Thermosynechococcus vestitus BP-1: one gene and its partner. The protein of the gene in region 1 binds, or shares a complex with, the protein of each later gene. Links are inferred from orthologs where the notes say so. Each region holds a gene or a part of one and is shown in the gene's direction. Other genes may lie near its edges. The genes, in order: uvrA and mfd.

Evidence for each region.
Region 2: the proteins of uvrA (region 1) and mfd are in contact, whole or in part, in a crystal structure (PDB 4DFC), measured with the Escherichia coli proteins. The link is inferred for Thermosynechococcus vestitus BP-1 from one-to-one orthologs.

Annotation. Positions count from the first base shown.
Region 1 is NC_004113.1:163,090-166,788, reverse strand. Bases 174-3,560 are described here. They hold uvrA (excinuclease ABC subunit UvrA), read left to right. Parts: upstream 174-498; coding sequence 499-3,360; downstream 3,361-3,560. Other genes in these bases: purU (formyltetrahydrofolate deformylase), read left to right, coding at 3,389-3,560; groL (chaperonin GroEL), read left to right, coding at 174-302. In the rest of the region: more of groL, read left to right, coding at 1-173; more of purU, read left to right, coding at 3,561-3,699. UniProt on the Escherichia coli protein: The UvrABC repair system catalyzes the recognition and processing of DNA lesions. UvrA is an ATPase and a DNA-binding protein. A damage recognition complex composed of 2 UvrA and 2 UvrB subunits scans DNA for abnormalities.
Region 2 is NC_004113.1:974,236-978,574, reverse strand. What follows is about bases 313-4,339. They hold mfd (transcription-repair coupling factor), read left to right. Parts: upstream 313-710; coding sequence 711-4,139; downstream 4,140-4,339. Other genes in these bases: rfbD (dTDP-4-dehydrorhamnose reductase), read right to left, coding at 4,136-4,339; tatC (twin-arginine translocase subunit TatC), read right to left, coding at 313-531. Outside these bases: more of tatC, read right to left, coding at 1-312. UniProt on the Escherichia coli protein: Couples transcription and DNA repair by recognizing RNA polymerase (RNAP) stalled at DNA lesions. Mediates ATP-dependent release of RNAP and its truncated transcript from the DNA, and recruitment of nucleotide excision repair machinery to the damaged site.

The DNA of each region.
Region 1 (3,699 bases):
CCCTCAGCGCTCCCCTGCGTCGCATTGCCGAAAACGCGGGTCAAAATGGTGCCATCATTGTCGAGCGGGTCAAAGAAAAACCCTTCGATGTGGGTTATGATGCCGCCAAAGATGAATATGTCAACATGTTCGATGCCGGTATCGTTGACCCTGCCAAAGTTACCCGCTCGGCTCTGCAAAATGCGGCCTCTATTGCCGGTATGGTCCTGACCACCGAGTGCATCATCGTTGACAAGCCCGAACCCAAGGAAAATAATCCTGCGGGCAGCGGTGCGGGTATGGGCGGTGACTTCGACTACTAAGCCGATGTCTACCCCGGGCAGAGGGTTAATCCCTGAACCTGCCTAGGCAAGGCTCATCGAGTATCGCCTAAGTCACATGGGAAGCGGGGCAACCAGACCCCGCTTTTTTCATGGCTGAGTGGCCGCGACAGGGTCTGGCAGCGTTGCTATAATAGCCCTCAATGTAATGTTTTTTAACATTAGTTCTTTTTGCAGTATGGGCGATCCAGTGCCTGGGGGTGAAATTCGCATTCGGGGTGCACGGCAGCATAATCTGAAAAACATTGACCTCGATCTGCCCCGCGATCGCCTGATTGTAATGACCGGCGTCTCCGGTTCCGGGAAATCCTCCCTTGCCTTTGACACGATTTTTGCTGAAGGACAACGCCGCTATGTGGAGTCCCTGAGTGCCTATGCGCGGCAATTCCTCGGCCAGTTGGATAAGCCTGATGTGGATGCCATTGAGGGGCTGAGTCCAGCGATTTCTATTGATCAAAAGTCCACCTCCCACAACCCTCGCTCGACGGTGGGTACGGTCACGGAAATTTATGACTACCTGCGGCTGCTCTATGGCCGTGCCGGTGAACCCCATTGCCCCCATTGCGATCGCTCGATCCGCCCCCAAACCATTGATGAAATGGTGGATCAGGTTATGCAGTTGCCGCTCCAGAGCCGCTTTCAAGTCTTGGCCCCCATTGTCAAGGGCAAAAAGGGGACCCACAAGAAGCTGCTGTCGAGTCTGGCCAGTGAAGGTTTTGTGCGGGTTCGCATTGATGGCGAGGTGCGCGACCTCAGTGAGGCCATTGAACTAGATAAAAACCATGCCCACAGGATTGAAATTGTTGTCGATCGCCTTGTGCTCAAGCCGGGGATTGAGGAACGCTTAGGGGATTCGTTGCGAACGGCATTGCACCATGGCAACGGTACGGCAATGGTCAGTGTGGTGTCCCGGGAGACGGGAGCTGAGGGTCAAACGCTCCTGTTTTCAGAAAATTTTGCCTGCCCTGAGCATGGGGCGGTGATGGATGAGCTCTCTCCTCGACTTTTTTCCTTTAACTCCCCCTATGGTGCCTGCCCAGAGTGCCATGGCTTGGGCTATTTGCGCAAATTTAGCCCGGAGTTAATTGTCCCTAATCCCGAACTGCCGGTCTATCTGGCGATCGCCCCCTGGGCCGAGAAGGAACATGACTACTACCTTGCTCTCCTCTGGGGTGTTGCTGAGGCCTTTGGTTTTGACATCCATACACCGTGGTATCGCCTCACGGAGTTGCAACGGGAGATTCTCCTCTACGGCACCGACACGCCGATTCTCATCCCTTCTGATTCGCGCTATCGCAAACGGGACTACTACCGTCAATTTCAAGGGGTGATTCCCATCCTAGAGCGGCAGTACCGCGAGACGACCTCCGATGCCTACCGGCAAAAACTGGAAGAGTACCAAGTCAATCAAACCTGCCCCGCCTGTCAGGGGCAACGCCTGAAGCCAGCTGCTTTGGCCGTGCGCTTGGGGCAATATCGCCTTACGGACCTCACCCGTGTTTCCATTCGCGAGTGCTTGGCACGGCTTCAATCCCTGCAACTCACGCCTCGTCAACAACAAATTGCGGCATTGGCCCTGCGGGAAGTCACGGGGCGCTTGCAGTTTCTCATAGATGTGGGACTCGATTACCTGACGTTGGATCGCAGTGCCGCCACCCTCTCTGGGGGTGAAGCGCAACGGATTCGCTTGGCGACCCAAATTGGCTCTGGCCTGACGGGGGTGCTCTACGTCCTCGATGAACCGAGTATTGGCCTGCACCAGCGGGATAACGATCGCCTGCTGCAAACGCTGTTTCGCCTGCGGGACTTGGGGAATACGCTGATTGTTGTCGAACACGATGAGGACACGATCCGTGCGGCCGATTACATTGTCGATATTGGCCCAGGGGCGGGAATCCACGGCGGCCAAATTGTCGCTCAAGGCAGCCTCGAGGCCATTCTCAACCATCCCGACTCCCTGACGGGGGCTTATCTGTCGGGGCGCAAGCGCATTGAAACTCCCAGCGATCGCCGGCCGGGGAATGGCAAATCACTGATTCTCAAAAAGGTTTCCCGCAACAACCTCAAGGACATCACCGTAGAAATTCCCCTTGGCAAGCTGGTGTGTTTGACGGGAGTATCGGGATCAGGCAAGTCCACCCTTATGCACGAAGTTCTCTATCCTGCCCTGCAGCACCATCTGGGTTACAATGTCCCGCTCCCCAAGGAACTGGGCCACATTGAAGGCTTGAATGCCATTGATAAAGTCATTGTCATTGACCAGTCCCCCATTGGTCGAACCCCCCGCTCCAACCCTGCCACCTACATTGGTGTTTTTGATGTCATCCGTGAGGTCTTTAGCCAAACCGTTGAGGCCAAGGCACGGGGCTACAAGCCGGGGCAATTTTCCTTCAATATTAAGGGCGGCCGCTGTGAGGCCTGCGGTGGCCAAGGGGTGAATGTGATTGAGATGAACTTTCTGCCCGATGTGTATGTCCAGTGTGAGGTGTGCAAGGGGACGCGCTACAACCGCGATACGCTGCAAGTGAAGTATAAGGGCTGCTCGATCGCCGATGTTTTGGACATGACCGCCGAGACAGCGCTGACCTTTTTTGAAAATATCCCCAAGGCGGTGAGCAAGCTGCAAACCCTCGTAGATGTGGGCTTGGGCTATCTGAAATTGGGACAAAGCGCCCCCACCCTCTCTGGGGGGGAAGCCCAACGCCTCAAATTGGCGGCTGAACTGTCCCGCCGTGCCACGGGCAAAACCCTCTACCTGATTGATGAGCCGACCACGGGGCTATCCTTTTACGATGTGCATAAACTCCTCGAGGTGTTGCAACGGCTGGTGGACAAGGGCAACTCAATTCTGGTGATTGAGCACAATTTAGATGTGATTCGCTGTGCCGATTGGATTATTGATCTCGGACCCGAAGGGGGCGATCGCGGCGGAGAGGTGGTTGCCGTGGGCACTCCCGAAGCAGTGGCCCTGATGCCCCAATCCTACACCGGCCAGTATCTCGCCCGGGTCTTCAACCGCGCCGCTGCCAATTCGCAATAGTAGAATACAGGTTGCTCTGCCTTGCGGTGTGCCTATGCCGACAATGACCCTCTCCATTTCCTGTCCCGATCAGCGGGGACTCGTGGCCAAGTTGGCACAGTTTGTCTATCGCTATAACGGCAACATTGTCCATGCCGACCACCACACCGATGCCGTTGCCGGGATTTTTCTCTCCCGCCTCGAGTGGGAATTAGAGGGCTTTGAAATCCCCCGCGATCAAATTGCCACCACTTTCATCAACTACGCGCAGCGGGAAAAGATCTTTACCAGTTGGCAGGGGGTGCGCTGGCAGTTGCGGGCCTCGGATATTCCCTATCGCTTGGCCATTTGGGTGAGCCG
Region 2 (4,339 bases), 810 kb from region 1 along the record:
CTCAACCACCTCTGCCCCATAGCTAATGAAAAAGCCGAGGGCAGCGGGAGCCAAGAGGGTATAGGCAAACACCAAACCAGCAATAAAGAGAAGGGATGAACCGAAAACCACCGGTGCCAGCAAGCGTTGCTCACGCCGTGTCAATCCCGGCAGGATAAAACGGATGGCCTGGTAGAGAATCATTGGGGTGGCCAGCAGAATGCCGCTGTAGGCCGCCGCTTTACAGGAGACAAAAAAGTATTCCCCCGGACTCAGTTGCAGGAACTTGGCGCCTTGGGCTGGTTTTTCAAGGAACTCAATGATCCAGCGGACTTGGCTAAAGCAGAGCCCAATAGTAACAGCAACGGTGCCGAGGACAACAAAGAGCCGCTGCCGCAACTCCTCAAGGTGATCCCAGAGGGACATTTCCACTTCGTTGGGCAATTCATCCTCCGGGTCAAGGGGGATGTTTTCCTCCAAGGACCTGTCAGCAATGGCTGAGGAGTTAGGAGAGGGACTCTCAATATCTGGAATATCGGGCGATCGCGTCATCAAATGTCAGGAAGTCTACCTCTTCAATCATTATGAACGAAGTTTCTAGATTGCATCCCCTTGATGTATCCCATATTTTAGAGAGGGGATGGCGTGTGAGACGTTATTATTTGCTAATTTGCTAATGCTCCCCCAAGGGATGGAGATCGAAGTCTAAAGTTCTAGCGCTGACACTGTCTATGTCCTTAATGGCAATTCCCCGCAGTTGGGGTAAGCTGCCGCTGACGGCTGAACTGCTCAGCAAATTACAACACCAACGGGAACTCGTCCTCACAGGGATGCCCCGCCTTGTCAAGGGCTTGGTGGCCACCACCTTGGCCCAGGAGAGTCGGCAATCGCTGTGTGTGATTACTTCCACCCTAGAGGAGGGGGGACGCTGGGCGGCGCAATTGGAACTCATGGGTTGGGATGCGGTTTTCTTTTACCCAACATCGGAGGCTTCTCCCTATGACCTCTTTGACTTGGAGGGGGAGATGGTCTGGGGGCAACTGCAAGTCCTCGTCGAGAGCGATCGCCCCAATATTGCAATTGTCACCACGGAACGGGCACTGCAACCCCATTTGCCGCCACCAGAGCAGTTTCGTGCCGCCTGTTTAACCTTGCAGGTGGGTCAGGCGTACTCCCTAGGGGAGGTGGCCACCACCCTGGCAGCCCTGGGTTATGAGCGGGTTTCCTTAGTGGAAACGGAGGGTCAGTGGAGTCGGCGCGGTGACATTGTTGATATTTTCCCCGTCTCGGCGGAACTACCAGTGCGCCTGCAGTGGTTCGGCGATGAGATTGAGTCGATTCGTGAGTTTGATCCGGCCAGTCAACGCTCCCTACACACCGAGGGGGATCGCCTGGATGTCCTTGAGCAGGTGACCCTGACGCCCATTAGTTTTACTCCCCTGATTGCCCAAGCCCTGCGGGCAGCGGATCACGCCCATCTGATTCCCGAGGATCAGGAGGGACTGCGGCGCTATCTTGGGTTGGCTTTTCCGGAGCCCGCTTCCCTCTTGGATTATTTGCCTGCCCAAACCCTCATTGCCGTGGATGAGCCCCCCCTGTGTGTTGCCCATGGGGATCGCTGGTATGAACACACCCACACCTACTGGCAAAGCCTTGAAACACCCCCGCCCCCCATCCATCGCCCCTGGTCCGCCAGTGCCCAAGCCCTCGAGCGGTTCCAACGGCTGCACCTCTATGAACTGGCCAGTGAGGGGTTAGGTCTCAATTTGTCAGCACGGGCGGTTCCAGCGATTCCTCACCAATTTGGTCGCTTGGCGGCAACGCTGCGGGAGGAGCGGGACAAGGGCTATACCGTATGGTTGGTCTCTGCCCAGCCGAGTCGCTCTGTCGCGCTTTTGCAGGAGCACGATTGCCCCGCCCAATTTGTGCCCAATCCCAAGGATTTTCCGGCCATTGATAAGCTGCAACAGCAGCGACTGCCCATTGCCCTGAAGGCCAGCGGTCTAGCGGAAATCAGTGGCTTTATCTTGCCCACGTTCCGCACGGTGCTGGTGAGCGATCGCGAGTTCTTTGGCCAGCATAACTTGGTCAACCTTGGCTATGTGCGCAAACGCCGCCGCGCTGCTGCTAAACAGGTGGATCTCAACAAGCTGCAACCGGGGGACTACGTCGTCCATCGCCAACACGGCATTGGTCAGTTTCTCCGCCTAGAAACGCTCACCATTAACAATGAAACCCGCGAGTACTTAGTTTTGCAGTACGCCGATGGCATTCTCCGCGTTGCTGCGGATCAACTCAACAGTCTTTCGCGCTACCGCACCCAGGAAGACAGGGCCCCCCAACTCAACAAATTAACGGGCAACACTTGGGAACGGACCAAAGCCCGGGTGCGCAAGGCCATCAAAAAAGTGGCGGTGGATCTGCTACAACTCTATGCCCAACGCGCCCAACAACGGGGGTTTGCCTTCCCGCCAGATACGCCCTGGCAGCGGGAGATGGAGGACTCATTTCCCTATCAACCCACCCCCGATCAACTCAAGGCCATCCAAGAGGTTAAGGCGGATATGGAGAGCGATCGCCCCATGGATCGGCTAGTGTGCGGGGATGTTGGCTTTGGTAAAACTGAGGTGGCCATTCGCGCCATCTTTAAGGCGGTAATGGCGGGCAAGCAGGTGGCCGTTCTTGCCCCCACCACCATCCTGACGCAGCAGCATTACCATACCCTCAAGGAACGCTTTGCCCCCTATCCAATTCAAGTGGGGCTACTCAACCGCTTTCGCAGTGAGCGGGAGCGCCAAGACCTCCTGCAAAAGCTAAAGATCGGCGAAATTGATGTGGTGGTTGGCACCCATCAACTCCTCAGCAACAGCGTCAAATTCCGGGACTTAGGACTGCTGGTGGTGGATGAGGAACAACGTTTTGGTGTCAACCAAAAGGAGAAAATCAAAGCCCTCAAAACCCAAGTGGATGTCCTCACCCTCAGTGCCACACCGATTCCGCGCACCCTCTATATGGCCCTGTCGGGGGTGCGAGAAATGAGCCTGATTACCACACCTCCGCCCTCGCGGCGCCCGATTCAAACCCATCTTGCCCCCTATGACCCAGAAACAGTCCGCAGTGCAATTCGCCAAGAATTGGATCGGGGGGGTCAAGTTTTCTATGTTGTCCCCCGCGTTGAGGGCATTGAGGCGGTGGCGGCCAAGCTCCAAGGAATGGTGGTCGGTGCCCGTATTCTGATTGCCCACGGCCAGATGGCAGAGGGGGAACTGGAATCGACGATGCTTGGCTTTAGCAATGGCGAGGCCGATATTCTGGTTTGTACGACTATCATTGAGTCCGGCTTAGATATTCCCCGCGTCAATACGATTTTGGTGGAGGATGCCCAGCGGTTTGGGTTGGCACAGCTTTATCAACTGCGGGGTCGCGTTGGCCGAGCGGGAATTCAGGCCCATGCCTGGTTGTTTTACCCGCGTCAAGAGGTGCTCACCGATGCCGCCCGTCAACGGCTGCGGGCAATTCAGGAATTTACGCAACTGGGATCGGGTTACCAACTGGCGATACGAGACATGGAAATTCGCGGTGTGGGCAATCTCCTAGGGGCACAGCAGCACGGTCAACTGGACAGTGTTGGCTTTGATTTGTACGTGGAACTGCTAGAGGAGGCGATCGCTGAAATTCGTGGTCAGGAGATTCCCACCGTTGACGATACCCAAATCGATCTCAATGTCACTGCCTTTATTCCCGCTGACTATATGCCCGACTTGGCGCAAAAGATGGCCGCCTACCGCGCCGTTTCCGCTGCCACAACCAAAGAAGACTTGATGCAATTGGCCGCAGAGTGGAGCGATCGCTATGGCGCATTGCCCAAATCAGTTCAGCAACTGCTGCGGGTTGTTGAACTCAAGCAACTGGCGCGTCAGTGTGGCATTAGTCGCATTCGCCCGGAAGGGAAGCAGCATGTGATCTTGGAAACTTCCATGGCGGAACCAGCTTGGAAACTGCTGCTGGAGCAACTGCCCACCCATCTCCAAAGTCGATTTGTCTATAGTCAGGGCAAAATCACTGTGCGGGGTCTAGGGACACAACCCGTAGAAAAACAACTGGAGCAGCTCATTGACTGGTTCAGCCAAATGAAAACAACCGTTGCTACAGCTCCCTAAAGAACGGATTGAGGATCCAATTGCTGCAAAAGTGGTTCAAGGACCGCTTCCCAAGGGGGGAGGGGAGTCCCAAGAACGGTCTCCAACTTCTCGCAGTTGAGGGTGGAAAAGGCGGGTCGCTTGGCCCGTGTGGGATACTCACTGCTGGGAATCGCCTCCAGGGTGGCGGCGGCATAGCCCTTGGCCCGCAGGTGATCGAA